4 regions of the Muricoccus vinaceus genome follow, and region 2 is predicted to be linked to each of the others. Evidence: predicted binding sites of a transcription regulator. Region 2 holds the regulator's gene; each other region holds the start of a gene.
What was found. The regulator LexA, encoded in region 2, represses DNA repair genes until DNA is damaged. The targets are predictions, from matches to a motif close to TGTTCTANNTANGTTC.
Positions count from the first base shown of each region.

Region 1: the regulator LexA is predicted to act here: its motif matches at 5,567-5,582, upstream of ACFFIC_RS14240 (ImuA family protein).
Region 3: the regulator LexA is predicted to act here: its motif matches at 3,452-3,467, upstream of ACFFIC_RS12830 (DUF3072 domain-containing protein).
Region 4: the regulator LexA is predicted to act here: its motif matches at 4,904-4,919, upstream of uvrA (excinuclease ABC subunit UvrA).

Region 1 covers NZ_JBHLVZ010000037.1:1,397-8,854, reverse strand. Annotated here, with positions in the region: gene ACFFIC_RS14255 (FAD binding domain-containing protein) at 1-557, shown strand, start outside; gene ACFFIC_RS14250 (xanthine dehydrogenase family protein molybdopterin-binding subunit) at 572-2,818, shown strand; gene ACFFIC_RS14245 (methyl-accepting chemotaxis protein) at 2,952-4,619, shown strand; gene ACFFIC_RS14240 (ImuA family protein) at 4,721-5,431, opposite strand; gene ACFFIC_RS14235 (hypothetical protein) at 5,734-6,096, opposite strand; gene ACFFIC_RS14230 (DUF1127 domain-containing protein) at 6,156-6,398, opposite strand; gene ACFFIC_RS14225 (LysR substrate-binding domain-containing protein) at 6,473-7,393, shown strand.
Region 2 covers NZ_JBHLVZ010000084.1:256,065-263,522, reverse strand. Annotated here, with positions in the region: gene gltX (glutamate--tRNA ligase) at 1-436, opposite strand, end outside; gene ACFFIC_RS24345 (ComEC/Rec2 family competence protein) at 516-2,699, shown strand; gene lexA (transcriptional repressor LexA) at 2,750-3,481, opposite strand; gene ACFFIC_RS24335 (molybdopterin molybdotransferase MoeA) at 3,587-4,792, opposite strand; gene moaC (cyclic pyranopterin monophosphate synthase MoaC) at 4,792-5,301, opposite strand; gene trpC (indole-3-glycerol phosphate synthase TrpC) at 5,298-6,125, opposite strand; gene trpD (anthranilate phosphoribosyltransferase) at 6,217-7,224, opposite strand; gene ACFFIC_RS24315 (anthranilate synthase component II) at 7,227-7,458, opposite strand, start outside.
Region 3 covers NZ_JBHLVZ010000033.1:4,714-12,171, forward strand. Annotated here, with positions in the region: gene ACFFIC_RS12815 (collagen-binding domain-containing protein) at 1-543, opposite strand, end outside; gene ACFFIC_RS12820 (AmpG family muropeptide MFS transporter) at 703-1,965, opposite strand; gene ACFFIC_RS12825 (alpha/beta fold hydrolase) at 2,028-3,011, opposite strand; gene ACFFIC_RS12830 (DUF3072 domain-containing protein) at 3,133-3,429, opposite strand; gene ACFFIC_RS12835 (creatininase family protein) at 3,535-4,335, shown strand; gene ACFFIC_RS12840 (alpha/beta hydrolase domain-containing protein) at 4,514-6,463, opposite strand; gene ACFFIC_RS12845 (MmgE/PrpD family protein) at 6,507-7,458, opposite strand, start outside.
Region 4 covers NZ_JBHLVZ010000001.1:148,305-155,762, forward strand. Annotated here, with positions in the region: tRNA gene ACFFIC_RS00725 (tRNA-Lys) at 18-93, opposite strand; gene ACFFIC_RS00730 (peptidylprolyl isomerase) at 142-660, opposite strand; gene coaD (pantetheine-phosphate adenylyltransferase) at 756-1,262, opposite strand; gene gyrA (DNA gyrase subunit A) at 1,255-3,993, opposite strand; gene ssb (single-stranded DNA-binding protein) at 4,088-4,663, opposite strand; gene uvrA (excinuclease ABC subunit UvrA) at 5,010-7,458, shown strand, end outside.

The DNA of each region.
Region 1 (7,458 bases), on a different contig from region 2:
CCGACAAGTGCATCGCCACCCACCCCTCCGACATGGCGGTGGCCATGGCGGCCCTGGAAGCGGTGGTGCGCGTCTCCGGGCCCAGGGGCGAGCGCGGCATTCCCATCGCCGAGTTCCACCGCTTGCCCGGCGACACGCCGGAACGCGACACCAACCTCGGCGCCGACGAGGTGATCACGGCCGTCGATCTGCCGGAGCCACGCTTCACCACCCACTACACCTACCTCAAGCTGCGCGACCGCCTGTCCTACGCCTTTGCCCTGGTGTCAGTGGCGGCGGCGCTGGAGATGGACGGCGGCACCGTGGGCGAGGCGCGGATCGCGCTCGGCGGCGTGGCCCACAAGCCCTGGCGCGTGCCGGAGGCGGAGGCGATGCTCAAGGGCAAGGTGCCCGACCGCGCCGCCTTCGAGAGGGTGGCCGAGCGCATCCTCCAGGGCGCGAAGGGCCACGGGGAGAACGACTTCAAGGTCGAGCTCGCCCGCCGCGCCATCGTCCGCGCCCTTTCCCAGGCCGCGGCGGGAACGCCGCAGTCCCAGACCGACAAGCGCATCCAGTAGGAGGGCCCGGCACCATGCACGAGACCCATTTCGGTTCCCCCCGCAACCGCGTGGACGGACGCCTGAAGGTAACGGGCGGCGCGACCTATGCCGCAGAGTTCACCGCGCCCGACCTGGCGCACGGCTATGTTGTTTCCGGTGCCATCGCCAAGGGGCGCATCAAGAGCATCGACACGAAGGACGCGCTCGCCGTGCCCGGGGTGATCCAGGTCTTCACCCACGAGAACCGCCCGCGCACGGCGTTCCGGAGCAAGTCCTACCAGGACGAGGTGGCACCCCCCGGCAAGCCGTTCCGCGCCCTCTACGACGAGCACATCGTCTACAGCGGCCAGCCCGTGGCGCTCGTGGTGGCCGAGGACTTCGAGATCGCCCGCTATGCCGCATCCCTGGTGCGCGTGGCCTATGAGGTGGAGCGGCACGAGACCGATCTCGCGGCCGTGCAGGGCGAGGCCTATGTGCCGCCGGTGAAGCGCAACGGCATCTCGCCCCCACCCAAGCCGCGCGGCGATTCCGAGGCGGCCTTCGGCGCCTCCCCGGTGACGGTGCAGGGCGAGTACCGGATCGCGGTGGAGCACCACAACCCGATGGAGCCGCACGCGACCACCGTGGTCTGGGACGGTGACGAGAAGATCACCGTCCACGACAAGATTCAGGGCGCGCAGAACAGCCAGTCCTATATCACCAACGTCTTCGGCCTGCCCGCCAGCGACGTGCGCGTGATCTCGCCCTTCATCGGCGGTGCCTTCGGATCGGGCCTGCGCCCGCAGTACCAGCTTTTCCTGGCCGTCATGGCGGCGCTGGAGCTGAAGCGCTCCGTCCGCGTGGTGCTGACGCGCGACCAGATGTTCACCATGGGCTACCGGCCAGACGGGCTGCAGAGCGTGGCGCTGGGGGCCAGCCAGGATGCCGCGCTGCAATCCATCCGCCACGACCTGATCGCCAACACCTCCACCTTCGAGGACTACCAGGAGGCGACGGTCAACTGGTCGGCCATGCTGTACCACTGCGACAACGTCACCACGACGCACAAACTGGCCAAGACGGACCTCTACACCCCCGCCGACATGCGCGCGCCGGGAGCGCCGACCGGGCTCTTCGCCATGGAATCGGCGATGGACGAGCTGGCGCACAAGCTGGGCATCGATCCCGTGCAGCTTCGCCTGCGCAACTACGCCGACATCGATGAATCCACGAACAAGCAGCACACCAGCAAGGAGCTGCGCGCCGCCTACCAGCTCGGCGCCGAGCGCTTCGGATGGTCGAAGCGCGACCCGAAGCCCCGCTCCATGAAGGAAGGGCGCGAGCTGATCGGCTGGGGCATGGCCACCGGCGCCTGGGAAGCGCAGATGACCGAAACCTCCGCCCGCGCGACCCTGACGCCCGACGGGCGGCTGGAGGTGGCCTGCGCCACCGCCGACATCGGCACCGGCACCTACACCATCCTGACGCAGATCGCGGCCGATGCCTTCGGCCTGCCGATGGAGAAGGTGACGACGAAGCTGGGCGACTCCTCGCTTCCGAAGTCCCCGGTGGAAGGCGGCTCCTGGACCGCGGCCTCGGCCGGCGCGGCGGTGGAGCTGGCCTGCAACACGGTGCGCGAAACCCTGTTCAAGCACGCCCGCGGCATGGACCGCTCGCCGCTGGCCAATGCCGATATCGGCCAGGTGGTATTCCAGGACGAGCGGATCGCGCTCGCCTCCGACCCGACCCGTTCCGTCACCCTCACCGATGCCATCAGGGCGGCCGGCGTGGAGAAGATCGAGGCGGAGGAAACGGCCAGCCCGAGCAAGCTGACCCAGATGCGCTACGGCTCCTTCACCCACTCCGCCGTGTTCGTGGAAGTGCGGGTGGACGAGGAACTGGGCCAGGTGCGGATCACCCGGATCGTGGATGCGGTGGCGGCGGGGAAGATCATCAACCCCAAGACCTCGCGCTCGCAGATCATAGGGGGCGTGGTCTTCGGCATCGGCATGGCCCTGCACGAGGAAACCCTGCCCGACCACAAGCTCGGCCGCTTCATGAACCACAATCTGACCGAGTACCATGTGCCCGTGAACGCCGACATCCACGACATCGAGGTGATCTTCGTGGAGGAGCACGACACGCTCACCAGCCCGCTGGGCGTGAAGGGCCTGGGCGAGATCGGCATCGTCGGCACGGCGGCGGCCATCGCCAACGCCGTGTTCCACGCGACGGGCAAGCGCATCCGGGAATTGCCCATCACCATTGATAAGGTCATCGGAACGCAGGAAGCGGCCTGAGCCGCAGCCAGGGGCGGAACCCGGGCCGGCGGAGCACAACCCCGCCGGCTCACAGGGAATGGGAGGCATCAACTCTTCATCAAGGCTGGTCGTGCAGAATTGAGCAACCTGCAAGACAGAAAGTGTGGCAAGCATGACCCTAAGAGCTCGAATCATAGGCGCTGTGGCGGCCTGTGCCCTCGTCATCGTGGGGATGGGGGGCTTCGCGGCCCACCGTGCCTCGGTGATCGGCCATTACTCGACCGCCATCGCGGCGAACTGGCTGCCCAGCGTCGACATGATCGGCCAGTCGTCGGAGCGGTTGCAGGTCTTCCGTCAGTTCGTCCTGCGCCACATCCTCGTCTCCGAGGCAGCGGGCAAGCAGGAGGTGGACAAGACCCTGACCAATCTCCGCGGGGAGATGGACAAGTTCTTCGCCGACTACGCGGGCTTCGTGACGGGACCCGCCGAGCAGCGCCTGCTCGATTCCGCGCAGCGGGACTGGAGGGCCTTCTCCGCCGCGGTGGATCCGGTGCTGGTGCTGTCCCGCGCCGGTCAGCCCGCCGCCGCCTGGACCCGCTTCGGTCAGAACAACGAACTTGCCCGCGCCGTCACCTCCTCCTTCGAGGCGCTCAGGGCCTTCAACCGGGATGGCAGCGGCAGCGACGCGGCCGCGGCCTCGGAGGCGGTCACGGCGGCGATGATCGGAAGCGGCGTGGTGACGCTGGTGGCTGTCCTTGGCGCCCTGGTCATGGGCGTCTGGCTGGTTCGCAGCGTGTCCCGCCCCATCCTCCACATGGCGGAGCTGATGCGCCACATCGCGGAAGGCAACCTCACGGTCGCCATCGAGGGCAAGGACCGGGTGGACGAGATCGGCCACATGGCCCGCGCCCTCGAGGTGTTCCGCGCTAACGCTGAGCGCTCGCGCGACCTCACCGCCGCGCAGGAGGCTGAGCACTCGGTCAAGGAGAAGCGTGCCACCCAGCTCGCCGAACTCGTGAAAGGCTTTGAGGGGCGCGTGGGCGAGATGGTGAACGTGCTCTCCTCGGCTTCCACCGAGCTCGAGGCCACGGCCCGCAGCATGGGCACCTCGGCGGAGCACGCCCGGTCGCAGGCGACCGAAGTGGCAGGGGCCGCGACCCAGGCGAGCGGGGGGGGTCAAACCGTCGCCGCCGCGGCCGAGGAGCTGAGTTCCTCGATCATCGAGATCAGCCGGCAGGTCGCCCAGGCCAGCCAGGTCGCGACCAGGGCGGTGGACACCGCCAACGAGACGAACGCCACGGTCCAGAACCTGTCCGAGGGCGCCAACCGGATCGGCGAGGTGGTGAACCTGATCAGCAACATCGCCGGCCAGACCAACCTGCTCGCGCTGAACGCCACGATCGAGGCGGCGCGCGCCGGCGAGGCCGGCAAGGGCTTCGCCGTGGTGGCCAGCGAGGTGAAGTCGCTTGCTGCGGAAACGGCCAAGGCGACGGAGGAGATCGGTCAGCAGGTCGGCCAGATCCAGGGCGCCACGCGCGGCGCGGTGGAGGCGATCCACCTGATCATGAGCACCGTGAAGGAGATCAGCGAGATCACCGTCGCGATCGCGGCCTCGGTCGAGGAGCAGAGCGCCGCCACCCAGGAGATCGCGCGGACGGTGCAGCAAACGGCGCAGGCGACCGATCTGGTGGGCCAGAACATCGCCTCGGTGAGCCAGGCGGCGAGCGACACGGGCGCGGCCGCCGCGCAGGTTCTTTCGGCCGCATCAAGCCTCTCGACCCAGTCCGAACACCTCACCGCCGAGGTGAAAACCTTCACGCGCGAGGTCAGGGCCGCCTGATCGTCCGGGCGCCTCCGGTTCCCGCCCGCCTGGAAAGGCATGGTGTGGACCGGGGCGCCGCGGGAATCCTTCCGATGCCGTCGGCCGGTGCAGACGGGCGCTCAATGGCGGCGGGAGCGCCTCGGGGCCGCGTCATCCTCGCGCGCTTCCTCGTCCACCGACAGGCTTTCCATTCCGGCGCGCCAGGTGACGTGCCACGTGCGGGGCCGGCCGGCGCGGCAGCGCAGCAGATCCAGCGTCCATTGCGGGTCGCCCAGGTCGTGCATCGCCCCGCCGGCGCGCCCCGTGACGCGCCAGCGGGTGGTGGCCAGGGCAGGACCCTCCTCGGCCTCCGATTCGCGCAGCAGCAATCCGATGCCGCCACCCGTTTCGGCGGCAAGTTGCAACCGGCGCATGGCGGTGGCGTCGGGCCGCTCCTCCATCAGCAGCACGGCCGAAACGGCGCGGCAGCGCAGCGCCTCCTCCGTGGCCCAGAGCGCGTCCACGTGGTTGGAGGGCTGCGCCACGATCAGGCGCGACGGCGGCAGGCCGAAGCGCATCAGCCCGGGCGGCCAGGGATCGGGGTCACGCGCGATCCAGAACACCGTGCCTCCGGAACGCGCCATCAGCAGGGCTGCGAAGCCCACCGCCGCTCCAGCGCCGTCGGACAGGATTTCGTGCACCGCGGCGCGCGGCAGGCCGCCACCGGGCATCTCCCGGTCCATTTCCGGACAAAGGGGAATGGCGGGCGGCTCCTCGCGTTCCGCCAGGCCCGCGCGCTCGATCCGCGCGACACGGGCGCGGAGCGCGGCCAGGACCGCACGGCGGTCCATGCCCGTTCCGCCACCCATTCCGTTGTTGGGATCGCCCCCTCGCACGGGGTCTTCATTTCGCCCATCAACCCCCTCCGCGGAAGGGACAGGGGTAAGAATCAGCCGTGGCCGGGGGGGCGAATCGGAGGGCATCGCCGTTCATACTATGTTCCTTTTTGGGCCGCACTCTTCCTTTGCGCATCATTGTGCGTCTGCCGGCATCCCGAGGATGCAGCCCCCTGCGTTGCGGAACATTCCGGCGCTGAAGGGATGGACCCGATGATCCGGTGACCAGCACTGGTCGCCCTTCCTCCCTTATCCGCCTATGCCACTGCCTGTTCCGGCCTGCCGGGAATGGAGGCGAGCGGTACGCCGGCCGCGCCGCTGGTCGGCACGGGTTTCGCGGCGCTGCATGACGATGGGGGAGGGGAGGCAGGCGCGCTGCTCGGCTGCGCCGTTGCGGTGGCGCCGGAGCGTGTGGCCTGCACCACCATGCCCTGCCGCAGGATGCCGGCTTCGTCTGGCCCTGCCGCGGCGACGGCGCACCCGCCCGTCGCGCGGCGGTGCTGGCGCGCAGCCCGGGCATGGATCTGTCCGTCCTCGGCGACGAGACCGGGCCGCTCGCCCCCGCCGCGCTCGGCCGGCAGGCCATCCGCGGGGTGATGGAGGAAGCGGGGGCGCCTCAACCTCGCCTGAGCAAGGCCGGACCTGATCCGGCCCCGCACCCTCGGGTACGGGGCCGCGCTCAGCCCCGCGATCCGATGTCCCAGGGCGCCCGCGCCATCTCCCGCTCCGCCTCCAGCCGGTTGATTCCGATATCGGACAGCATCCGGTCATCGAGGGAGCCGAGGATGCGGCGCTCCTCGATCGCGCGGGCCATGCGCGCCAACATCGCCAGCCAGCGGGAAGCCGGAGCGCCGGTGGCGGGGACGCCTGTCCTGGCGCCGGACCCAGCAAAGGCGCCGCGGTGGATGACATGGCCGGACATGGTGGGATCCTCTCCTGATGAATGTCGCGAGCAGAAAGATCGGCGTGGGGGTATCATAAGGGAAACGAGTTGTTTTGAAGTTCGGCATCAGCGATGCTGATGCCGCCATGATGAACATCCCGCCTGGCCTCGACCCCGACCTGCTGCGCTCCTTCGTGCTGGTGGCCGAAGGTGGCAGCGTCACCCGCGCGGCGCTTCGCGTCGGGCGCACGCAATCGGCCGTCTCGATGCAGATGCGCCGGCTGGAGGAAGCGCTGGGCCAGCCGCTCCTGCTGCGCGGCCCGCGCGGTCTGAGTCCGACCCCGCACGGCCTCTGGCTGCTGGACCGCGCACGCCGGCTGCTCGCGATGCACGATGAGATCGTGAACAACTTCCGCATGCCGGAGATCACCGGGCGAATCCGCCTGGGTTCCCCGGACGACTACGCGCTGCTCTGGCTGCCCGAGATCCTGGCCGGCTTCGCCGAGGCCCACCCGGCCGCCGAGGTGGAGGTGGTCTGCCTGCCCTCCACCGAGTTGCTTCGCTGCTTCGACAAGGGGGACCTCGACCTCACCCTCTTCTCCGGTGGCAACGAGGAGCCGGGATTGCCGGCGGAGAGCCTCTGGCGCGGGCCGCTGCGCTGGGTGGGCCCGGCCGCGCGGCCGACCCACCTGCTGCGGCCCCTGCCGCTCGTGCTTTGCCACACCGGCTGCACCTGGCGGATCGCCGCCACCCGCGCTCTGGAGCGGGCAGGGGTGCCCTGGCGCATGGCCTACTCCTCCGCCTCCCAGACCGGGACGCATGCGGTGGTGCTGGCCGGGCTGGGGGTGACGGTCGGGCTTTCCATGGCGCTCCCCCCAGGGCTGCGCCTGCTCGGCCCGGAGGAGGGGATGCCCGACCTGCCGGAGCTGGAGATCGCCCTGGTCCGCCATCCCGGCGCCGCGGCCGAAGCGCTGGCCGACCACATCCGCCGCGGCTTCCTTTCCCGCCCCGGGGTGAATGCCAGGGCGGCCTGACCGCAACGCGTGATGGCGGCGGTGTGAAGCTTCCCCCGGGTGCCCCCGGCCCCGGAACGGGTTGC
Region 2 (7,458 bases):
GCGCCTTGATGCGGATGACGGGGGCGATGCCGGCCGGGGCCTCCGCCGGGTCGCGGTCGCGCCAGCGGCCATCGTAGCGGGGTGGGCGGCCCTCGGCCTGGGCGCGCTCGCGCATCGCGACAAGCTCCTCCGCCGTGTCGAAGGCGAGATAGGCGGCGCCCTTCTCCAGCAGCGCGCGCGCGACCTCCGCGTGCCGCGCCTCCTGAGAGGTCTGCATCACCGGCGGCTCGTCCGGGGAAAGGCCCAGCCAGTCCAGGCTGTCCAGGATCTGCTGCACCGCCTCGGGCGTGCTGCGCGCGCGATCCGTGTCCTCGATCCGCAGGAGGTACCGGCCGCCGTGGTGGCGCGCGAAGAGAAAGTTGAAGAGGGCGGTGCGCGCCCCCCCGATGTGGAGGTAGCCGGTGGGGGAGGGGGCGAAGCGGGTTCGGACGGTCATGCGCCCCTCTATCACGCAAGGCCGCGCTGTTGACTCCTCACGCCCGCGTGATGTGTTTGCGCTAGCATGGGTCCCGCCCATGTCCGCTCACGCCGCGCCGCTTCCCCTTGCCGAGCCCCGTCCCCCGCTTTCCGAGCGCGCTCGGGGCTGGGTGGCCGCGGAATGGGGGCGCTGGCCGCTCTGGCTGCCGGTGGCCATGGGCGCGGGGGTCCTGATTTATTTCGGGCTGCCGGCCGAGCCCGGCCTCCTTTGGCTCGCGATGCCCTGGCCGCCGCTGCTGCTGGCGGCTCTGGCTGTGGGGCGGTGGCCGCTCACCGGCGCCGCCCTGGCGCTGGTCGGCGCCGCGGCGCTGGGGTTCGGTGCGCCCCTGTTCCACGCGGCCAACGCACCCGGCTCTTCGGCATTGCCGCGCACCGCCACCGTGGTCACAGGCACCGTGGCGGCGGTGGACCTGCTGCCCGAGGGCCGCCGCCTGCTGCTGGACGCGCCGCGGCTGGACGGGGAGGCGCCGCTGGCCCGCCAGCTCCGCATCCGCCTGCGGAACGCCGATCCCGCCCGGCCCCGGCCAGGGGACACCATCTCCGTGCGCGCCCTTGTTCGCCCGCCCATGGCCCCGGCCTATCCAGGCGCCTTCGATTTCCAGCGGGCGGCCTTCTTCTCGGGGCTTGCGGGATCGGGCTTCGCGCTGAACCCGGCGGCCATCCTGGCGGAGGGGAAGGCGCCGGTGTTTTCCAGCCTCCGGGCGGGGATCGAGGCGCGCGTCGCCGCCGCTCTGCCGGGCGGAACCGGCGCGGTGGCGGCGGCGCTGCTGACGGGATCCCAGTCGGCCATTCCGGCGGCCGAACTGGCGGCGCTGCGCGACGCCGGGCTGGCACACCTGCTTTCGCCCTCCGGCCTGCACGTGGCCATCGTGATCGGGACCGGCTTCCTGCTGCTGCGCGCCGGCATCGCCGCCGTGCCATGGCTGGCGCTGCGGATGGATTCCAAGGGTGCCGCGGCGGTGCTGGGCCTGGCGATGGGCGGCGGCTACACGCTGCTGACGGGCGCGGGCGTGCCCATGCTGCGATCCTTCGCCATGGCGGCGCTGGTGACGCTGGCCATCCTGACCGGCCGCCGTGCCCTTTCGCCGCGCGCCCTCGCCGTGGCGGCGGGGATGGTGCTGCTGTTCAGTCCGGAGGCTCTGCTCGGCCCTTCGTTCCAGATGTCCTTCGCCGCCGTGCTGGCGCTGGTCGCGGCCGCCGAGGCCCTGCGCGGACCCTCCCGCCGGCTGCGCGTGCGGGGCTGGCGGGGGCGGGCGGCGCTGGCCATTCTGGGCCTCATCCTCACCTCCGTGGTGGCGGGCGCCGCGACCACGCCCTTCGGCCTCCACCACTTCGGCCGCCTGCAGCTCTACGGCGTCGTGGCCAATGCGGTGGCGGTGCCCGTCACCTCCTTGGTCGTGATGCCGGCGGGCATGCTGGCGCTGTTCCTGATGCCGCTGGGCTGGGACGGGCCAGCCCTTGCCGTCATGGGCTGGGGGGTGGAGGCCACGCTTGCCGTGGGGCGGTTCGTGGCGGCCTGGCCCGGCGCCGCGATGGCCGCGCCGCCCATCCCGGGCTGGGGACTGATCCTCTTCGCCCTCGGGCTCTGCTGGCTCTGCCTCTGGCGCCTTGCCTGGCGCTGGGCGGGGGTGCCAGTCATGGTGCTGGGACTGTGCTCGGGCCTTCTGGTCACCCCGCCCGACATCCTGGTGGCGGCGGATGGGCGGATGCTGGCGCTTTCCACCCCGGCCGGCGTGCTGTCGGAGCGCGCCTCGGGTGCCAACCGCCTGATGCGGGAATCCTGGCTGCGGAGTTGGGGCGAGGACGGTGCCGCCACCCTGCCGCGCGAGGGGGAGCTGCCAGGGGCCAGTTGCACGCCGCTTTCCTGCCTGTTGCGCCTCCGCGAAGGAGGCCCGGCGGCCATCCTGCTGCGCCAGCCGCCGCGCGAGGTCCCGCGCCCGCGACGCGGGCCCGCCGCGCCACCGCCGCCCGTGATGGCGGAGACCGGCTGCGGGAAGGCCGCCGTGATGCTCTCGCTCGAACCGATCCGCGGCCGGTGCCGCGAGACGCCGCGCGTGGACCGCTTCAGCGTCTGGCGAGACGGTGCCCACGCGGTCTGGCTAAGGCCGGAAGGGGTGGTGATCCGGTCGGACCGCATGACGCGCGGGGAGCGGCCCTGGGTGCCTCCGGTCCCCACCCCGAAGGCGCAGCCGCAATCCGAGCCGGCAGCCGAAACGGAATGAAAAAGGCCGGGGGAATGGCTTCCCCCGGCCTCCCGGTCCTTTGTGGCCGCTCAGTGATAGCGGCGGACGAGGCCCACCAGACGGCCCTGCACCTTGACCCGGTCCGGCCCGAAGATCCGTGTTTCGTAGCGCGGGTTGGCGGCCTCGAGAGCGATGGAATTGCCGCGCCGGCGCAGGCGCTTCAGCGTCACCTCGTTCTCGTCCACCAGCGCCACGACGATGGAGCCGCTGTCGGCGGTGTCGCCGCGCCGGATGATGATGGTGTCGCCGTCCAGGATGCCGGCGCCCTCCATCGAGTCGCCCGCGACTTCCAGCGCGTAGTGCTCGCCGCCGCCGAGCATGGCGGCCGGCACTTCGACGCTCTCGCCACCGTCGCGCAGCGCCTCGATGGGAAGGCCCGCGGCGATGCGGCCATAGAGCGGCAGGTGGACCGCGGCGGCATCATTCGCCGTGCGCACCGCGCCGGGCAGGTTCTGGGCGAAGTTTCCGCGGATCACATTGGCGGGGAAAACCGTGGCCGGGGCGGGCGCGGCGGGAACCGCCGGCGCGGGGCTGCGCGCCGACAGGCTGTCCGGAACGCGGATGACCTCGAGGGCGCGGGCGCGGTGGGCACGGCGCTTGAGGAAACCGCGCTCCTCCAGTGCCGTGATCAGGCGATGAATTCCGGATTTGGATTTGAGGTTCAGCGCTTCCTTCATCTCCTCGAAGGACGGGGAGAAGCCGGTGTTCCGGAGGTGCCGGTCGATAAAGGTGAGAAGTTCGTGCTGCTTGCGGGTCAGCATGGTCCGGGCGTCTCCCTGGGGGCGAGGGGCAGTCTTCTGCACGAACAAACGGGCAACCGACCTGGAAGTTCTATGAAAGTTCTCCCGTGTCGGTCAATCTGTTCCTCAAACTCCCAGAAAGGAAAGTTCCACGAACTCCACCTCGGTGTTGGCTCCGGCGGCCGGCGCGCCCGGCGCGCGCACAACCAGGGCATCGGCCCGCGCCAGCGTCGCCAGCATGGAGCTGTCCTGCACGGGGAAGGGCGTGACCACCTGGCGGCCCTGCGTATCGCGCGAAAGCTCCGCGCGCAGGTAGTCCTGGCGGCGGTCGTTCGCCTCAAGCGGGCGGCCCAGCAGGGCGGAGCGGGTTTCCACGGGAGCTGCCGGAAGCCCGGACAGGCGGCGCAGCGCCGGCACCAGGAAGACCACGGCGCAGACGATCGCCGACACCGGATTGCCCGGCAGGCCCAGCAGAGGCGCGCCGCGCAGCCCGCCCCAGATCAGCGGCTTGCCCGGCCGCATCGCGATCTTCCAGAAGTCCAGCGAGAAGCCCAGCGGCTCCAACGCGGACTGGACGAGGTCGTGCTCCCCCACGCTGGCGCCGCCGGTGGTCACGATCAGGTCGCAACCGGCGGCGGCCTCGGCGCTGGCGCCGATCGCCGCACGGTCGTCGCCCGCGATGGGCAGCACCAGCGGCTCCGCGCCGGCGGCCCGCACGAGGGCCGACAAGGCATGGGCATTGGAGGACACGATGCCCCCGGGCGGCAGGGCCTCCCCGGGCAGGACGATCTCGTCGCCTGTGGCCAGGATCGCGACACGCGGGCGCCGGTGGACGTGCAGCCACGGGTGGTTGGCCGCCGCTGCCAGCCCGACGTCGCGTGCGCTGAGCCGGCGGCCCGGCTGCAGAAGCACGTCGCCGAGGCGGAAATCCAGCCCGGCGCGGCGGATCCATCGGCCGGCGCGGGGTGCTTCGGTGGGGGTGACGTGGCCGTCCTCCGCCCGGGCGTCCTCCTGCAGGAGGATGGCGTCGGCGCCGGGCGGCAGGGCGCCGCCCGTGAAAATCCGCACGGCCTCGCCCGGCCGAAGGGCCTCGGTGAAGGGGCGTCCGGCGGGGGAGGCGCCGGCCAGGCGGAGCCGCGCGCCGAGCGTCGCCTCGGCGGCCCGCAGCGCATAGCCGTCCATGGCCGAGACATCGACAGGGGGCTGCGTCAGCCGCGCCGCCACGGGCCGGGCCAGCACCCGCCCCCAGCCGTCGGGCAGGGCCACGGTTTCAGCGCCCGTCGGCCGCAGCCCGGCCAGGATGCGCTCCAGCGCCTCGGAAACCGCGATCATCAGGGCGCCTCGAACAGGCCCGACTTGCCGCCGGATTTCCGCACCAGCCGCACGGCCTCGATCCGCATGCCGCGGTCGGCGGCCTTGACCATGTCGTAGATGGTCAGCGCGGCCACCGTCACGGCGGTCATCGCCTCCATCTCCACGCCCGTGCGCCCGGCGGTGCGCACCGTGGCCGCGATCTCCACCGCGTCCGGCGCCGCCAGGTCCAGGTCGAGCGAGACGGAGGACAGGGGCAGGGGATGGCAGAGGGGAATGAGGTCCGCCGTGCGCTTGGCGGCCATGATCCCGGCCAGCCGCGCGACCCCCAGCACGTCGCCCTTTCCCGCGCGGCCGGCGGCGATCAGGGCCAGGGTTTCGGGCTGCATCACGATGCGCCCGCGCGCGGTGGCCTCCCGCACGGTCTCGGCCTTCGCCGAGACATCCACCATCGCCGCCCGGCCGGCGGTGTCGAAATGGGTGAGGGCACCGCCTTCGCGGTCGGCGCCGGCGGGTTGTGGGCCGCTCAAGCGGCTTGAACCAGCTCGCGGGCGGCGGCGCCGGGATCGGGCTGGCGCAGCAGGTGCTCGCCCACGAGGAGGCAGCGCGCCCCGGCGGCGGCCATGCGGCGAACGTCGGCGGGGGTGCGGATGCCGCTCTCGGCCACCGGGATGCGGTCCGCCGGCACGATGGGGGCCAGGCGTTCGGTCACGGAGATGTCGGTCTTGAGCGAACGCAGGTCGCGGTTGTTCACCCCGATCAGCCGCGTCTCCAGGCCCAGAGCGCGCTGCAGCTCGGTTTCGTCATGGACCTCCACCAGCACGCCCATGTCGAGCGTGCGCGCCACGTCCTCCAGCGCCTCGGCCTCGGCGTCGCTCAGCGCGGCCATGATGATCAGGATGGCATCCGCGCCCATGGCCCGGGCCTCGAAGACCTGCCAGGGGTCGATCATGAAGTCCTTGCGCAGCACGGGCAGCTTCGTCGCCTCGCGGGCCAGGCGCAGGTGCTCGGCATTGCCCTGGAACCAGGGCTCGTCGGTCAGCACCGAGAGGCAGGTGGCGCCGGCCTCCTCGTAGGCGCGGGCGATGGCGGCGGGGTCGAAGGGCTCGCGGATGAGGCCGCCCGAGGGGGAGGCACGCTTGATCTCGGCGATCAGGCCGATGCGCATCTCCGCCACGGCCTCGCAGAGCGCGCCGGTGAAGGGGCGCAGCGCGGGGGCAGAGCGGGCCCGCCGCTCCATCTCCCCCAGGGGGGTCTCCCGCCGCCGGGCCTCAACCTCGGCCCGCTTCTCGTCGAGGATCTTCCGGAGCGTGTCCGAGAAGGGCGCGTCCGTAACCGGAAAGGTCTGGTCCATGATGGGCGGTTCCTGGCGCCGATGCGCGCCGCGCGTCAAGCGGGTCCTGAGAGGGCCGCGCCGCAGGGCAGCCATCCCGGCTGCGGGGAGGTCAGGCGGCGGTGGCCACCCGAAGCCTCTCCAACGCCAGCATCGCCGCGCCGGAGGCGACGGATTCGGCCGCCATCGCGGCGCCGGCGCGAAGGTCGGATACCCGGCCGGCGACGATCAGGGCCGCGGCGGCGTTCAGCAGGACGCAGTCGCGATAGCCACCTTCCGCGCCCCGCAGCAGTGCAAGAAGCGCCTCGGCGTTCTCCCCGGGTTCGCCGCCGCGCAGGGATTCGGCGGGGTGCCGGGCGAGCCCCGCCTCCTCCGGCGTGACCTGGAACTCACGGATGGAACCGTTCTTCAATTCCACGACATCGGAGGGGCCGGCGACCGTCAGTTCGTCCAGGCCTTGCCCGTGGACGAGCCAGGCATGCTCCGTCCCGATCCGCGCCAGGGTTTCGGCCATGGGCCGCAGCCATTGCGGGGCGAAGGCGCCGGTCATCTGCCGCCGCACCCGCGCCGGGTTGGTCAGCGGCCCCAGCAGGTTGAAGATGGTGCGCGTGCCCAGCTCCATCCGGGGCCCGGCCGCGTGGCGCAGCGCCGCGTGGTGGCGGGGGGCCATGAGGAACAGGATGCCGGCGCTGCGGATCACCTCGGGCAAGCGCTCGAAGGGGACGTCGGTGTTCACGCCCAGCGCCGCCAGCACATCCGACGCCCCGGCGCGGGAGGACAGGGCGCGGTTGCCGTGCTTGGCCACCGGAACCCCGGCCCCCGCCACCACCAGGGCGGCCGCGGTCGAGATGTTCAGCGTGCCCGCGGCGTCCCCGCCCGTGCCGACGAGGTCGATCGCGCCCTCGGGTACCTCCACGGCCACCATGCGGGCGCGCATGGCCCGGACGGCGCCGGTCATCTCGGAAACGGTCTCGCCCCGCACGCGCATGGCCATGAGCATGCCCGCGATCTGCGCGGGCGTGGCCTCCCCCGCCATGACGGTGCCGAAGGCCGCCTCCGCCTCGCTTTCCGCAAGGCGCTCCCCGGCGGCGAGGCGGGCCAGGACGGGCTTGAGGGACATGCTCAGGCCGCCTGCGGCAGGGGCCCGGACGGGTTCCCCGTGCGCGGCGGAAGGTTGATTCCCGCCATGCGCATGACATTGGCCAGGATGTCGTGCCCGTGGGCGGAGGCGATGCTTTCGGGGTGGAACTGCACGCCCCAGACCGGAAGGTCGCGGTGCGCGAGCCCCATGACCAGCCCCTCCCGCGTCTCGGCGGTGACGGCAAGCTGCTCCGGCATGTCCTCCCGCCGCACC
Region 3 (7,458 bases), on a different contig from region 2:
GAGCGCGGTGGTGGAGAGGGTGAAGACGGCGCGGCCGCTGCTGTCCGGCGCGGCGTTGAAGGCGGCGTTGTTGGGATCGGCCGCGTCGACCTGGCTGTTGGCCTGGAGGGCGGTGAGCTGGCCCGACAGGGCGCCGAGGGTGGCGCCGACCTGGGCGGGATCGAAGTTCCGCAGGCCGGTCTGGAGCGTGCCGCCGCCGTTCAGGTTGAAGGTGCCGTTGTTGGTGCCGCCGACCACGACGCCGCCGCCGTTGTTGACGTTGAAGGGGCCGGGCGCGGCGACGTTGTTGTGGACGTTCAGGGCGCCGAGTTCCGGCAGGCCGCCGGCGCCGCGCGGGTTGTTGTTGAAGGTGGCGCCGCCCGTGAGGTTGCCGCCGACGAGGAGGCGGCCTTCCACGTCCGAGTTGCTGGAAAAGTCGCCCAGAACGACGGCGTTGAATTTGGACAGGATTTCGGCGGCGGTGATCGGCGCCGCCGTGGCGGCCGGGATGACGGCCAGCAGCCCGGCGGCGAGGGCCAGGCCAGCGATGAGACGAAGCTTCATTCTGCTCTCCTGCCGCACGGTTCCGCGCCCGGTTCTCGCGCCCACGTCGGAGGGGAAGAGAGGGGAAAACGTTGCGAAAAGCAAAGCAATGTTTTGTGTTCTGATCGGAATTCCTGTTTTTTGGACAATTCCGGCGTGGCGGGTTGTGGCGGGGGCGGATCAGCCCGCCGGGGCCGGGGCGCCGCTGGGCTGCGCCGGGGGAAGGCGCCAGAGGAGGAAGAGCATGATGGCCATGGCCGGCAGGGCCGCCGCGGTGGTGAGCAGGAAGAAGCCGGTCCAGCCGAGCGACTCGGCCATCCAGCCGGAGGAGGCGCCCAGGGTGCGCAGCGGCACCGCCGCGAGCGAGGACAGCAGGGCGTATTGCGTGGCGGTGAAGGCGCGGCTGGTGAGGCCGGAGAGATAGGTGACGAAGGCGGCGTCGGCCAACCCGTCCGTGAAGTTCTCGATGCCGACCTGGAGCCAGAGCATGGGCATGTCGTGGCCGGCATTGGCCAGCGCCACGTACATGAGGTTGGAGAGCATCTGGCCGAGGCCGGTGATGACGAGCGCGCGGGCGGTGCCGAGGCGGGCGACGACGTAGCCGCCGGCCAGCGCGCCGCCCAGGGTGGCGAAGAGGCCGAAGACGGTGCCCACCGCCGCGACCTCGTCCCTGGAGAAGCCGAGGGAGCGGTAGAATGGGGTGGTCATGATGCCCGCCAGCGCCTCGCCGAGCTTGAAGAGCGCGATGAAGAGCAGGATGGCCAGCCAGTGCGGGCGGCGCATGAAGTCGGCGAAGGGGTGGACGACGGAAAGGCGGAGGCGCTCCCCCCAGGGGAGGGGGGCTGCGGCTTTCGTCGGCGCCTCGCGCGAGGCGAGGGTGGCGAGGACGCCGACGAGCAGCAGGGCGGCGGCATAGGCATAGGCACCGCCCCAGCCCAGGGCGCCGACCAGCCAGAGGGTGCCGCCGCCGCTGGCCAGAAGCGCCAGGCGGTAGCCCCAGACATAGCAGGCGAGGCCGTAGCCCTGGTTCTGTTCCTCCAGGATCTCGATGCGGTGCGCGTCCACCACGATGTCCTGGCTGGCGGACAGGAAGGCGACCAGGGCAGCGAGCGCCGCGGTGCCGAAGGGGCCGGTGGCGGGGTTGCTGAAGCCGGTGGCGAGGATCGCCAGGATCAGGAAGGGCTGGATCAGCAGAAGCCAGCCGCGGCGGCGGCCGAGGCGGGACAGGAAGGGGGGCGCCACCGTGTCCAGCGCGGGGGCCCAGAGGAACTTCAGGGAATAGGCGAGCCCGATCAGGGCGGTGAGGCCGATGTCGGTGAGGGACAGGCCGGATTCCGTGAACCACTGGCGCAGCACCTGCCCGGCCACCAGCGGCAGCGGGACGCCGGCGGAGAAGCCGAGCGCCAGGAGGATGGGGAAGCGGCGGTCGCGGAAGAGGTGCATGGCGGGGCGACCCTGCCATGGGGCGCGCGGGGGCGGGAGGGGCGTCCGCCCGCCCTGGCCGCTCAGCCCAGCAGCGGCTGTCCCCGGCCGGGGGAGACGGACTGCACGGCCCGGGCGACCTGCCGGGCGGCCAGGTGGTGGACCATGTGCCCGGCGCCGCGGACGATCTCCAGCGTGCTGCCGGGGATCTCGCCGTGCAGGCGCTCGGCGGCGCGCTTGAAGACCACCTTGTCGCCATCGCCGGCGATGATGGCCACCGGCATGGCGAGGTCCCCGTAGCTGTTCTCCAGGGCGCGGACGGCGGGGATCATCAGGGCGCCGTCCGCGTTGGTGGCGCGGATCTGGGAGGGGCGGAGGGAGATGGAGGGGGAGAACTCGTCGTCGAAGCGGGCGGGGACGGCGGCGGGGGAGAAGAAGGCCCGCTTGAGCAGCGGGATCGAGAGCCAGCCGAGGACGGGGGAGATCGTGTAGCGGAGAATGTCGCCCAGGACGGGGGCGGCGCCGATCGCGGCCATCCAGGCATCCGGGCGGAGGGTGGGGAAGTAGTAGCCGGACAGCAGCACCAGGCCGGCCGTGCCTTCCGGGTGCTGATGGGCGAAGGCGAGGGCGACAACGGCGCCAAAGGAGTGGCCGACGACCACCGGGCGCTCGATGCCGATCTGCACCAGGGCCTTGTGGATCAGCGCGGCCTGCTCCGCGGCCGTCCAGGGGCGGTTGCGGGGGCGGGTGCTGTGGCCGAAGCCCGGGCGGTCGAAGATGATGACGCGGTGGGTCTTGAGCAGCAGATCGGCGACGCCGCTGGTGTTGAAGTCGTCGCCGGTGACGATGTTGCCGTGGATCAGGAGGGCGGGCTGGCCTGTGCCGCGGTCGGTGTAGTGGAGACGGGTGCCGTCCACCTCGATGAAACGACCCTGGGGCGGATGGCGGCGTTCCGTCAGGCGGGCGAGGGCGTGGTTGGCGAGGGCGAGGGCACTGAGGGTGCCGAGCGTCCAGGCGAGGGTGCTGGCCGGGCGCGGGGCACGGCGTCGGCGGCGGAGCAGGTTCATTCGGGGCCCTTTCTGCGGAGGCGCGGGAGGGGCCGCCGGGCGGCCATTTGGGCCGAACGCCGCAGGGAGGGGGATGTTGCGGTGCCGGCCGGGGGAGCGCCGCGCCCCCCCGGAGCCGGTATCAGGTGCCGCGGCCGGTCTTTTCCTGGAGCGCGTCGATGCGGCGGGAGGCCTCGGCCTTGCTCAGCCCTTCCTCGAAGCCCTCGCCGGCCTCCTCGGACAAGGTCTTGAGGTAGGAGGCCTGGGCGCCGGTCATGGGCTGGTCGCCGGTGGTCCAGTCGGACGGGTCCTTGATGGTGTTGGAGCCGGGCTCGGGATCGGTCTTGGGGTTGTGCTCCTCGCCCTCATGGGCGTGGGCCTTGGTGTTGTTCTTGCTGATCGCGTGGTTGTCGCTGGTCTTGGCGGCCGGCTTGGTCATGCGGGCGTGCTCCTGTGTTTGGTGTTCTCCAAACGTTCGGGTGGGGTCGCGGTTGCCTCGGCAAAGGGGAGGGGCGACACGGGGAGCGGCAGGAAAGGGCGCGCGATGAAGGTGCGGATGGGGGAGATCACGGGGGGCGAGGCGCGGGCGCTTTATGCCCGCAAGCCCGTGGTGCTGCTGCCGCTGGGCAGCCACGAGGACCAGGGGCCGCACGCGCCGATGGGGGATTACCTGCTGGCGGAGGCGGTGGCGGAGCGGATCGCGCTGCGGGCCTCGGAGGCGGGGACGGAAACGGTGGTGGCACCGGTGCTGCCCTTCGGGAAGAGCGACTTCTTCGGCTCCATGCCCGGGGGGATCGCGCTGTCGCACCGCGCCTTCTCGCTTGTGCTGGAGGAGATGATCGGGGCGCTGCTGCGCCACGGGCTGGACCGGATCGTGCTGCTGAACGGGCACGGAGGGAACGCGCCGGTGATCCACGACGTGACGCAGGGCTTCATGCTGGCGGGACGGGGGGTGTTTCCCTGCTTCTATCTCTGGAAGGTGGCGGGAGCGCTGTTGCCGGAGGTGGTGGGGCCGGAGGTGGCGCGGCGCTCGGCCGGTCACGGGGCGGACCCGCTGGGCAGCATCGCCATGCACCTCTCGCCCGGGCGGATGCGGATGGACCTGCTGCCGGCACGGCCCTCGGCGCCCGGAACATGCCTGGGGCTGCCCTTCTCGGGCTGGGGGGCCGTTTCCTTCGGGGGGGCGGAGGTGAACGTGCCGGCGGAGTACGACGGCCCCTCGCCGGACGGGGTGGGGGCGGGCGACCCGCGGCTTTGCAGCGCCGGAACGGGGGCGGCGCTGGTGGAACGGCTGGTGGAGATCGGGGCGGGGTTCGTCCGGCATTACGCGGCGCAGGGCGGGTGACGGCGGTGGGCTTGTTCGGGCCTGGTGGCGCTTGTGGCCCCGGGGAGGGATGGAAGGAATCCCTCCTCTCCCCGGACCCCTCACCATCAGCTTCCTTCTCGGGGGGAATCCTTCGCAGGCTGTGCGCCGGGGTTCCGGGCACTGCCTTGAACGTCCGGAGCGGGACGAGCGCCGCGCGTCATCGCAGCTGGGCCAGCGATCCTGCCTTCGCGCGCTCGACCAGCGCCTCGGCGTCCCGTGGCAGCAGCAGGCGTTCCGCCACCGCGTCCTCCGCCGCGCGGCGCACCGCGGCAACATAGGCCGTGCCGTCCGCGTAGCGCTCCGCGACCGAGGGGCGCGGGTCGCCGGCGGACAGGCGGGCTTCCCGCGTCGCGGCGAAGGGTACGACCGCGCCCTGCAGGGGGTAGAGGGCGGCCGGGCCGAAACCCTGGGCCCGCGGGTTCCATCCCGTGTAGCTGGCGCGCGGCGCGGCAAGCTGCAGCGCGCGCAGGCCCGCGACCGCCATGCCGTCGCCGTCGAGGCGCGGCACGAAGACGGGGTAGCGGCCGATCTCGCGGGGCGGCATGGCGGACTGGTCCGAGAGGGCGGCGGCGGTGTGGATCGCGGCGTAGGGCAGGCCGGGGATCGGGGCGGGCATGGCCTGGGCCGCCGGCACCAGCGTGCCGTGGGCGCGCATGGGCACGCGGCTGGCGGGGGGCTCGCGGCCCTCGGCCAGCCAGGCTTCCATCGCGGCGAGGAGGGCGCGCATGGGCGGGCCGGCGTGCATGGGGTTCTTGGGCAGCGCCATGGCCTCGATCCGCCCGGCCGTTTCGCCGGGCTCGGCGAAGTGCGGCGTGCCGGCGATCATGTAGGCGCGCACGTCGGGCGGCAGGTCGATGTGGTGGCCGGCGGTGTCGGTCACGAGGAGCGAGGCGCGGGAGGCCCACCACTCGTGCTCGCTGTCGCTCTGCATGACGCGCGGGCAGGTGGAGGTGAGGCGGCAGCGCAGCATGAGCCCGTCGCGCCGGCCGGAAAGCGGGTCGTCCAGCACCGCGTAGGTGAAGGGAAAGGTGTCGGCCTGCCAGGCAGGGTCCTGGGGGTGGCGGGCGTTGCGGCCGGGCTGGCCGAAGCGGAGGTTGGTCGCCATGCGGCGCGCGCCCGCGACATGCGGCATCAGCCCGTCGAAGACGACCCGTCCGGCCGTGTCCTCGTTGAAGCCGAGATGGAGGAAGTCGCGCAGGAAGCGGCCGGACTGCGACACGCCGAAGCCGATGGCGCGGTGCACGGCCGGGCGCCCGTTGAAGGCCAGCGGGTTGGCCGCGGAGGTGTCGCGGCGAAGGAAGGCGACGATGTCGCGCACGGCGGCGAAGCCCATGCCCAGCACCGCCGGGTCGCGCGCGGTGTAGGTGACCTCGTAGAGCGCGCCGGCGTCGAAGCCCGCCTCCGGCCGCGAGACCTCGATCCGCTGCGCGTCCAGGGCGCGGGCGGACAGCCCGGGCGGCGACTGGCGCGGATCGGGCCAGGCCTGCCGCACCGTGACGGACAGGTTGGGCGGATCGGCGAGCGGCCAGGCGAGGGTCGCGGGCGCGGGGCTGCGCCGGTGGTCGAAGACGAACTCCTCCCGCACCGGGCCCGTCACGCCGCGCAGCACCGGGGCCGAGAGGGCGAGCTGCCCGGGCTGCGAGGGGATGTCCGCCTGCCAGCCCACCCAGACCACCGTGGTGCCGCGCCCGGCCAGGAAGCCGATGCCGGCATCCTCGGCCGTCCGCATGGTGTTCGCGCCGGGCTGGCGCGCGTCGTCGAAGAGCTGGGGGGCGAGCTTGCGGCCGCGGTTGGGCACGTCGAGCAGAAGGGTGCCGCTGCCGCGCGCCGGGTCCTCGGGGCGCAGGATGACGACGTCGGCGGTGGCCTCGACGCGCCCTTCGGCGTTGCGGGGTGCCTCGGCCAGGTCGGTGATGACCGCGTTGCGCGGGTCGGCGGGGTCGAGCGCGATCGTCGCGCGGCCGGTGACGCGGCGATAGGCGCCGGCCTCCCCGAAGCTGCGGCCGGCGAAGGCGGGCACGTCCTCCGTCACCTCGAAGCGCGTCACCTGCGCCGTTGCCGGTGTCGCGAGGGCGAGCATTCCCGCCAGGACGGCTGTTTGCCGCATGAACTGTTTCCTTGGTTTTGCTTGTGACCGGGAGGCGCTGGCCTCAGGCCTGGAGAAGCGCCTTGAGCGGGCGGATGTCGGAGAGGGTCTCGATCGCCATCACCGTGTCGATCAGCCGCCCGGCCTTCTCCGCCCCGAGCACGGGCGCGAGGAGGTCGCGGCCCTTCGCGACGACCTCCCCGCGGGTCATCGGGTTGGCGGTGGTGCCCCGCACCTCGCCCACGCGCTCGCGCAGCACGGTGCCGTCCGACAGCGCGACCTCGACCACGGCTTCGCGCCGGGGCAGCAGCGCCTCCAGCGCCGCGTCCGGAACGAGGCGGACCTTGGCGCGCTGGCGGAGCACGGCGGGGTCCCGCATGCGCGGCACGTCGTGCGCCGCCTCGAAGGAGGCGGTGCCGTCGAGCAGCATGACGGCCAGCATGTGCTGCACGCACACATCGGGCATGTCGCGGTTGTCCACCACGCGCGCCTGCTGCGTCGCGAGGCGCACCTCCACGGCGCGGACGTCATCGGCGGCGAAGGCGCGCTGGCGCCGCATCCGGTCCAGCGCGTCGAGCGGCGCCTGGATGGGCGAGCCGACCGTCCAGCGCTTGATGTTGGTCCGCACGATCTCGAAGCGCTGCCCGAGTTCCGCGACGAGTTCGGCCGGGTTCGCATCGGCGGAGTTGGCGAGGAGGAAGTTGTCGGCGCCGGAGAACACGTCCTCGATTCCCGTGCCGCCCGTCTGCACCATGAGCGCGGCGGTGACGCCGTTGCGGGCGGGCATGCCGCCGAAGACGAAGGCCTTCTCCACGTGGTCGGGGTCGCGCTGCCAGGAGGCGATGCCGGAGGCCTGCTGGGCCGCGTAGTCCAGCATCCAGCGCATCTGCTGCGCGGAAAGCCCGGCGGCCGCGCCGGCCGCCGCCGCCGCGCCGAAGGTGCCGGCGATGGCGTGCGTGCTGCGGTGGCTTTCCCCGCGGAAGCGCCAGGCGCCGAGCGCGAGGCTGACGCGCGGC
Region 4 (7,458 bases), on a different contig from region 2:
TACCCGTTCGGCTTTCTTGGTGCGCCCGCTGGGGCTCGAACCCAGGACCCCAAGATTAAAAGTCTCGTGCTCTACCGACTGAGCTACAGGCGCGCACCGCCCGTCCTATGGGAAGTGCGCGCCCCTGCTGTCAAGGTGGGGTCAGGCGGCACCCGCCGGGCGCATCTTCACGATTCGGTCCGGGTTCTGCACCTGGCCGCTGCTGCCCGAGCCGCGCTTGATCTTGTCCACCAGCTCCATACCGGAGGTCACGCGCCCCCAGATCGTGTACTGGCCATCCAGGCTCGGATAGGGCCCAAACATGATGAAGAACTGGCTGTTGGCGCTGTTGGGGTCGCCCGCGCGCGCCATGCCGCAGGTGCCGCGCAGAAAGCGCGCCTTCGCCGGCGGCGAGAACTCGGCGGGAACATTGGGAAGCTGGCTGCCACCCGTACCGGTGCCGGTCGGGTCACCGCCCTGGGCCATGAAGCCCTCGATCACGCGATGGAACGGCGTGTTGTCGTAGAAGCCCTGTGCCGAAAGCGTCTTGATCCGCTCCACGTGCTTGGGCGCAAGGTCGGGCCGAAGCTCGATGGTCACCCGACCGTCCTTCAGGTCCAGGTAGAGCGTATTGTCGGCGTTGGCCTGGGCCTCGGCCTCGTTGGTGGTGGCGTCGCTCATCATGACTCCCGTGGCGGTCGCAATCGAGGTGGCGATAAGGATCCGGCGCTGCATGGCGTTTGTTCCCCGGAGTGGTTGGCGTGGTGCGCCGCCAGTCAGTTGCCCGGGCGGACGCGGGCGAGCGTGCGCTCGAGCGTCAATTGGGGCACGAAGGAGGAAATGTCTCCCCCCAAGCGCGCGATCTCCTTCACGAAGCGCGACGAGATGAACTGGTTCGTCTCGCTGGCCATAAGGAAGACGGTCTCGACGCCCTGGTCCAGGCGGCGGTTCATGCCGGCCATCTGCACCTCGTAGTCGAAGTCGGAGACAGCCCGCAGGCCGCGCACGATCATGCCCGCGCCGTGCTCGCGCGCCAGCGTCACCAGCAGCCCGTCGAAAGGCACGACCTCGATCGTGGCGCCGGTTACCGCCGCGACGCTGTCGGTTTCCGCCCGCACCAGCTCCACCCGTTCCTCGATCGGGAAGATCGGCCCCTTACCGGCGTTCATGGCCACTCCGATCACCAGCCGGTCGAGCAGACGGGCGGCACGGTGGATCACATCGATATGCCCGTTGGTCACGGGGTCGAAGGTGCCGGGATAAACCCCGATCCGCTCAGGCATCGGCCGCAACGCCCTCGCTCACCACCGCGCCGTCGTCCACCACGGGGAAGCAGGAGGTCACGGCTTCTCCCTTGTCCAGGCGGAACAGCGTGACGCCCGCCGCCTGCCGGCCCATCACCCGCACCTGGTCCGCAGGCAGGCGGATCAGGCGCCCGTTATCGGTCACCAGCATCACGTCGTCGCCCGGCCGCACCGGGAAAGTCGCGACCACCGCATGGCCCTTGCCGCGCCCGAGCGGGATGCTCGCGATCCCCTGCCCGCCACGCCCGCTGCGACGATACTCATAGGCGGAGGCACGCTTGCCGAAGCCGGTATCCGTCACGACCAGCAGGATTTCCTCGGCCTGCTCCAGGTCCTCCGCCCGCTCGGCGCTGAGCGCGACCTCCTCTGCGGAGTCCTCGCCCTCCTCGGCGCCGGCCGCGCTGTCCCCGGCCTCCTCCGGTGCCTCGCCGGCGGCCTCTCCCTGTGCCCGCCGCTTCGCCGCGGCGAATTTGAGATAGGCCGTCCTCTCCCCCGGCGTCGCCGGGACGTTGCGCAGCACCGAGAGGGCGATCACCGCATCCCCCTTGCCCACAAGCTTGATGCCCCGCACGCCCGTCGAGTCACGGCCGGCGAACACGCGCAGCACGCCCTCCTCCGCGGTGAAGCGGATGGCGCGTCCGAGGCGCGTCGCCAACAGGATGTCGTCGCCCTCCCGGCAGGTCTGAACGCCGACAAGGCTGTCGCCCTCGTCGAGCTTCATGGCGATCAGCCCCGCCGCGCGCACGTTGCGGAAGTCGGACAGCCGGTTGCGCCGGACGTTGCCGCACTCCGTCGCGAAGACGAGGTGCAGGTTCTCCCAAAGGCTCTCGTCCTGCGGCAGCGGCAGCACGGCCGTCACCGTTTCCCCGTCCTGCAGCTGGAGCAGCTGCCGGAGCGAGCGCCCGCGCGCCGTCGGCCCCGCCTCTGGCAGGCGCCAGATCTTCTCGCGGAAGGCGATGCCCCGGCTGGTGAAGAACAGCACGTGCTGGTGCGTGTGCGCGTTGAACGACCGGATGACGACATCGTCCTCCCGCGTCCCGGCAGCGCTGCGCCCGCGCCCGCCGCGGTTCTGCGCGCGGAAGGTCTCCAGCGGCGTGCGCTTGACGTAGCCGTCGCGCGTCAGCGTCACCACCATCAGCCCGGGCTCGATCAGGCTCTCGTCGTCCTGGTCGGATACGCCATCCAGGATCGAGGTCATGCGCGGCACGGCGATCTGCGCCCGCACCTCGGCCAGCTCCTGCGCCATCAGCTCCAGCCGGCGAGGCCGGGAGGAAAGGATGTCCAGCAGCTCACGGATGCTGGCCGCGATCTCGTCCAGCTCCTGCAGGATCTTCTCCCGCTCCAGGCCGGTCAGGCGGCGCAGCGTGAGTTCCAGGATGCCGCGCGCCTGCGCCTCGGTCAGGCGCACCGTCTCCCCGGTGACGACGTTGCCGGCATCGTCCACGAGCGCCAGCAGCGCGCCCACGTCGCCGGCCGGCCAGTCGGTGGACATCAGCGCCTCCCGCGCCGCGGCCGCGTCGGGGCTCGCGCGGATCACGCGGATCACCTCGTCGATATTGGCCACCGCGATGGCAAGCCCGATCAGGATGTGCCCGCGGTCCCGCGCCTTCGCCAGGCGGAACCGGCTGCGTCGGGTGATCACCTCCTCGCGGAAGCGGATGAAGACCTGAAGCGCATCGCGCAGCCCCATCTGGCGGGGCGTGCCGTCGTCGAGCGCGAGGAAGTTGACGGGAAAGGAGGTTTGCAGGTTCGTGAAGCGGTAAAGCTGGTTCAGCACCACCTCGGCCGTCGCGTCCTTCTTCACCTCGATGACGATCCGCATGCCGTCGCGGTCGCTCTCGTCGCGAAGGTCGGAGATGCCCTCCACCTGCTTGGCGCGCGCCAGCTCGGCGATGCGCTCGATCAGCGTCGCCTTGTTCACCTGGTAGGGCACCTCGGAGACGACAATCGCCTGCCGCCCGCCGCGCATGTCCTCGATCTCGCAGCGCGCGCGCACGGGAACGGAGCCGCGCCCCGTCTCGAAGGCGGCGCGAATGCCCGCGCGGCCCAGGATCAGCCCGCCCGTGGGGAAGTCCGGCCCCGGCATGATCTCCATCAGCCGCTCCAGCGTGATCGCCGGATCGGCGATCATCGCCAGCGTCGCGTCGATCACCTCGCCCGGGTTGTGCGGCGGGATGTTGGTGGCCATGCCCACGGCGATGCCGTTGGAACCGTTGACCAGCAGGTTCGGATAGGCTGCCGGCAGGACGCGCGGCTCCACCGCGCTCTCGTCGTAGTTCGGCTGGAAATCGACGGTGTCCTCGTCAATGCCCGCCAGCAGCGCCGTCGCCGACTTGGCCAGCCGCGCCTCGGTGTAGCGCATGGCAGCGGCCGGGTCGCCGTCCATGCTGCCGAAATTGCCCTGGCCGTCGATCAGGGGCACGCGCATGGCGAAAGGCTGCGCCATCCGCACCATGGCGTCGTAGATCGCGCTGTCGCCGTGCGGGTGGTACTTACCCATCACGTCGCCCACCACGCGGGCGGACTTCTTGTAGGGCTTGTCGGCCGTGAAGCCGTTCTCGTTCATCGCGAAGAGGATGCGGCGGTGCACGGGCTTCAGCCCGTCCCGCGCATCCGGCAGCGCGCGCGACACGATCACGCTCATCGCGTAATCGAGGTAGGAGCGGCGCATCTCCGCCTCGATCGTCACCGGCCGGGTTTCGTCGGGCATCCGCTCGTCGGAGGGACCGCCGCTCTCGGTATCGCTCACTTATCGGGTTCCAGATGGATCAGCCTGGGCGTCGGGAAGGGCTCTGCATGCCGTCTCAGAACGGAATGTCGTCGTCGAGGTCGGCCTTGGGCGCATCCCAGCCGCCCCCGCCACCGCCACGCGCAGGCTTGGAGGCACCGCCCGAGGGCGCACCGCCGCGCCCGCCGCCATAGCCGCCGCCCGAGGCGCCACCACCGGAGGCGCCGCCGCCATAGCCGCCCGAGCGCTCGGCACGGTCCCCGCCGAAGCCGCCGCCGGCCTCGTCGCCGCCGCCACCCTGGTTCCGGCCGCCCAGCAGGGTCAGCTCACCCCGGAACTGCCGGAGGACGATCTCGGTCGAGTAGCGCTCCTGCCCCTCGTTCGTCGTCCACTTGCGGGTCTCGAGCTGGCCCTCGAGATAAACCTGGCTGCCCTTCTTCAGGTAGCGCTCGGCAATCTCGCCCAGCTTCTCGTTGAAGATGGCGACCGAGTGCCACTCGGTGCGCTCCTGCTGGTTGCCCTCGCGATCCTTGTAGCGCTCGCTGGTCGCCACCCGCAGGTTCACCACCTTGCCGCCGTTCTGGAAGTTTCGGACCTCGGGGTCCTTTCCCAGCGACCCCAGGATGATCACCTTGTTGACGCTGCCGGCCATGCCACCCACATCCTCGAATAGCCGGGCGAGCCCGGCCTGAAACCATCAACAACCCGGCGGTTGCCCGCCCCGCGCGAGCCCGCGCATCGCCGACCCGTGCAAAATCCCCTTGGGATTCGCGCACGGGCCGACGAAGCTACCCCCCGGGGAGCGGTGAGACCACCCCCCGGGGAGAGCCCAAGGTCGGGGCGCCCCCCGGCGACCCCTTCCCGCCGCCCACATATGGTGGCACAAGCCCCAGAACACAATGCGAACGAAGGCCGGATTTCCCTTGCCCGACAGCCTCCCCGAGCCTGCTTCGAACCGCACCGGCGCGAACCGCCTGGCCAACCGCGGCAGCCTTGAGATGGGCACCGGCGGGTATATCCGCATCCGGGGCGCCCGGCAGCACAACCTCAAGAACATCGACCTCGACATCCCCAAGGGGACGCTGACGGTCATCACCGGCGTTTCGGGCTCGGGCAAGTCCTCCCTGGCCTTCGATACGATCTATGCCGAGGGCCAGCGCCGCTACGTCGAGAGCCTCTCGGCCTATGCCCGCCAGTTCCTGGAGCTGCAGCAGAAGCCGGACGTGGACAGCATCGAGGGCCTGTCGCCAGCCATCTCGATCGAGCAGAAGACCACCTCCCACAACCCGCGCTCCACCGTGGGCACCGTCACCGAGATCGCCGACTACACCCGCCTCCTCTGGGCCCGGGTCGGCATCCCCTATTCCCCCGCGACCGGCCTGCCGATCGAGGCCCAGACCGTCTCCCAGATGGTGGACCGGGTCATGGCCATGCCGGAGGGCACGCGCCTCCTGATCCTGGCCCCGGTCGCCCGCGGCAAGAAGGGCGAGTGGAAGAAGGAGCTGGCCGAGCTCCAGCGCCGCGGCTTCGAGCGGGTGAAGGTCAACGGTGCCCTCCTCCGCATCGAGGAGGTGCCCGCCCTCGACAAGAAGAAGAAGCACGACATCGAGGCGGTGGTGGACCGCGTGGTGGTGCGGGAGGGCGCCGCGCAGCGCCTGGCCGACAGCTTCGAGACGGCGCTGGGCCTCTCGGACGGCGTGGTCTACCTGGAGGGCGCCGACAATGGCGAGCGGACGGTCTTCTCCTCCCGCTTCGCCTGCCCCGTCTCCGGCTTCACGATCGAGGAAATCGAGCCCCGGCTCTTCTCCTTCAACTCCCCCCAGGGAGCTTGCCCCGCCTGCGACGGCCTCGGGAGCGAGACCTATTTCGACCCCGCCCTGGTGGTGCCGGACGACGCCCGGTCCATCGCCGAGGGCGCTGTCGCCGCCTGGGCCGGCGGCGCCTCCTCCCCCTATTACGACCAGACGCTCGAGAGCCTGGCCCGCCACTTCAAGGTTTCCGCCAGGAGCCCCTGGGCCGACCTCGGCAAGCCCGTGCGGGAGGCCATCCTGAACGGCACCTCCGAGGTCGTCACCCTCCGCTACAAGGATGGGCTCCGCGCCTACGAGGTGAAGAAGCCCTTCGAGGGCGTGATCCCCAACCTCGAGCGCCGCCTGCGCGAAACGGACAACCCCTGGATCCGCGAGGACCTCAGCCGCTACCAGTCCGACCGCCCCTGCCACGTCTGCCGCGGCGCCCGCCTCAAGCCCGAGGCCCTGGCCGTGAAGGTGGCCGGCCTCAACATCGCGGAGTCCTCGGACCTTTCGATCCGCAAGGCCATGGAGTGGTTCGCCGGCGTTTACGACCAGCTGACCCCGCAGCGCCAGGAGATCGCCCGCCGCATCCTGCGCGAGATCAACGACCGCCTCCGCTTCCTGGTCGATGTGGGCCTGGACTACCTGTCTCTGGCCCGTGGCAGCGCCAGCCTCTCGGGCGGCGAGAGCCAGCGCATCCGCCTCGCCTCCCAGATCGGCAGCGGCCTCACGGGCGTGCTCTACGTGCTGGACGAGCCCTCCATCGGCCTGCACCAGCGCGACAACGAGCGCCTCCTCGGCACCCTCCGGCGCCTTCGCGACATCGGCAACACCGTGCTGGTGGTCGAGCACGACGAGGACGCGATCCGCGCCGCCGACTACCTCGTGGACATCGGCCCCACGGCGGGCGCGGGCGGCGGCAGCATCATCGCCCACGGCACGCCCGAGGAGGTCGCGGCCAACCCGGACAGCATCACCGGCGCCTACATGTCGGGCCGCCGCTCGATCCCCACCCCCGAGGTCCGCCGCACGCCGGACCCCAAGCGCCAGCTCCGCGTGGTCGGCGCCTCGGGCAACAACCTGAAGAACGTCACGGCCTCCCTGCCCATCGGCACCTTCGCCTGCGTCACGGGCGTTTCTGGCGGCGGCAAGTCGACGCTGGTGATCGAGACCCTCTACAAGGCCGCTGCCCGCCGCCTGATGGGCGCCGGCACCGTGCCCGCGCCGCACGAGCGGCTGGAAGGGCTGGAGCACCTCGACAAGATCATCGACATCGACCAGTCCCCGATCGGCCGCACCCCGCGCTCCAACCCCGCGACCTATACGGGCCTGTTCGCCCCCATCCGCGACTGGTTCGCGGAGCTGCCGGACAGCCGCGCCCGCGGCTACAAGTCCGGCCGCTTCTCGTTCAACGTGAAGGGCGGCCGCTGCGAGGCCTGCGGCGGCGACGGGCTCATCAAGATCGAGATGCACTTCCTGCCCGACGTCTACGTCACCTGCGACACCTGCAAGGGCAAGCGCTACAACCGCGAGACGCTGGAGGTGAAGTTCCGCGGCAAGTCCATCTCCGACGTGCTGGACATGACCGTGGACCAGGGGCTGGAGTTCTTCTCCGCCGTCCCCGCCATCCGCGACAAGCTGAAGGTGCTCACCG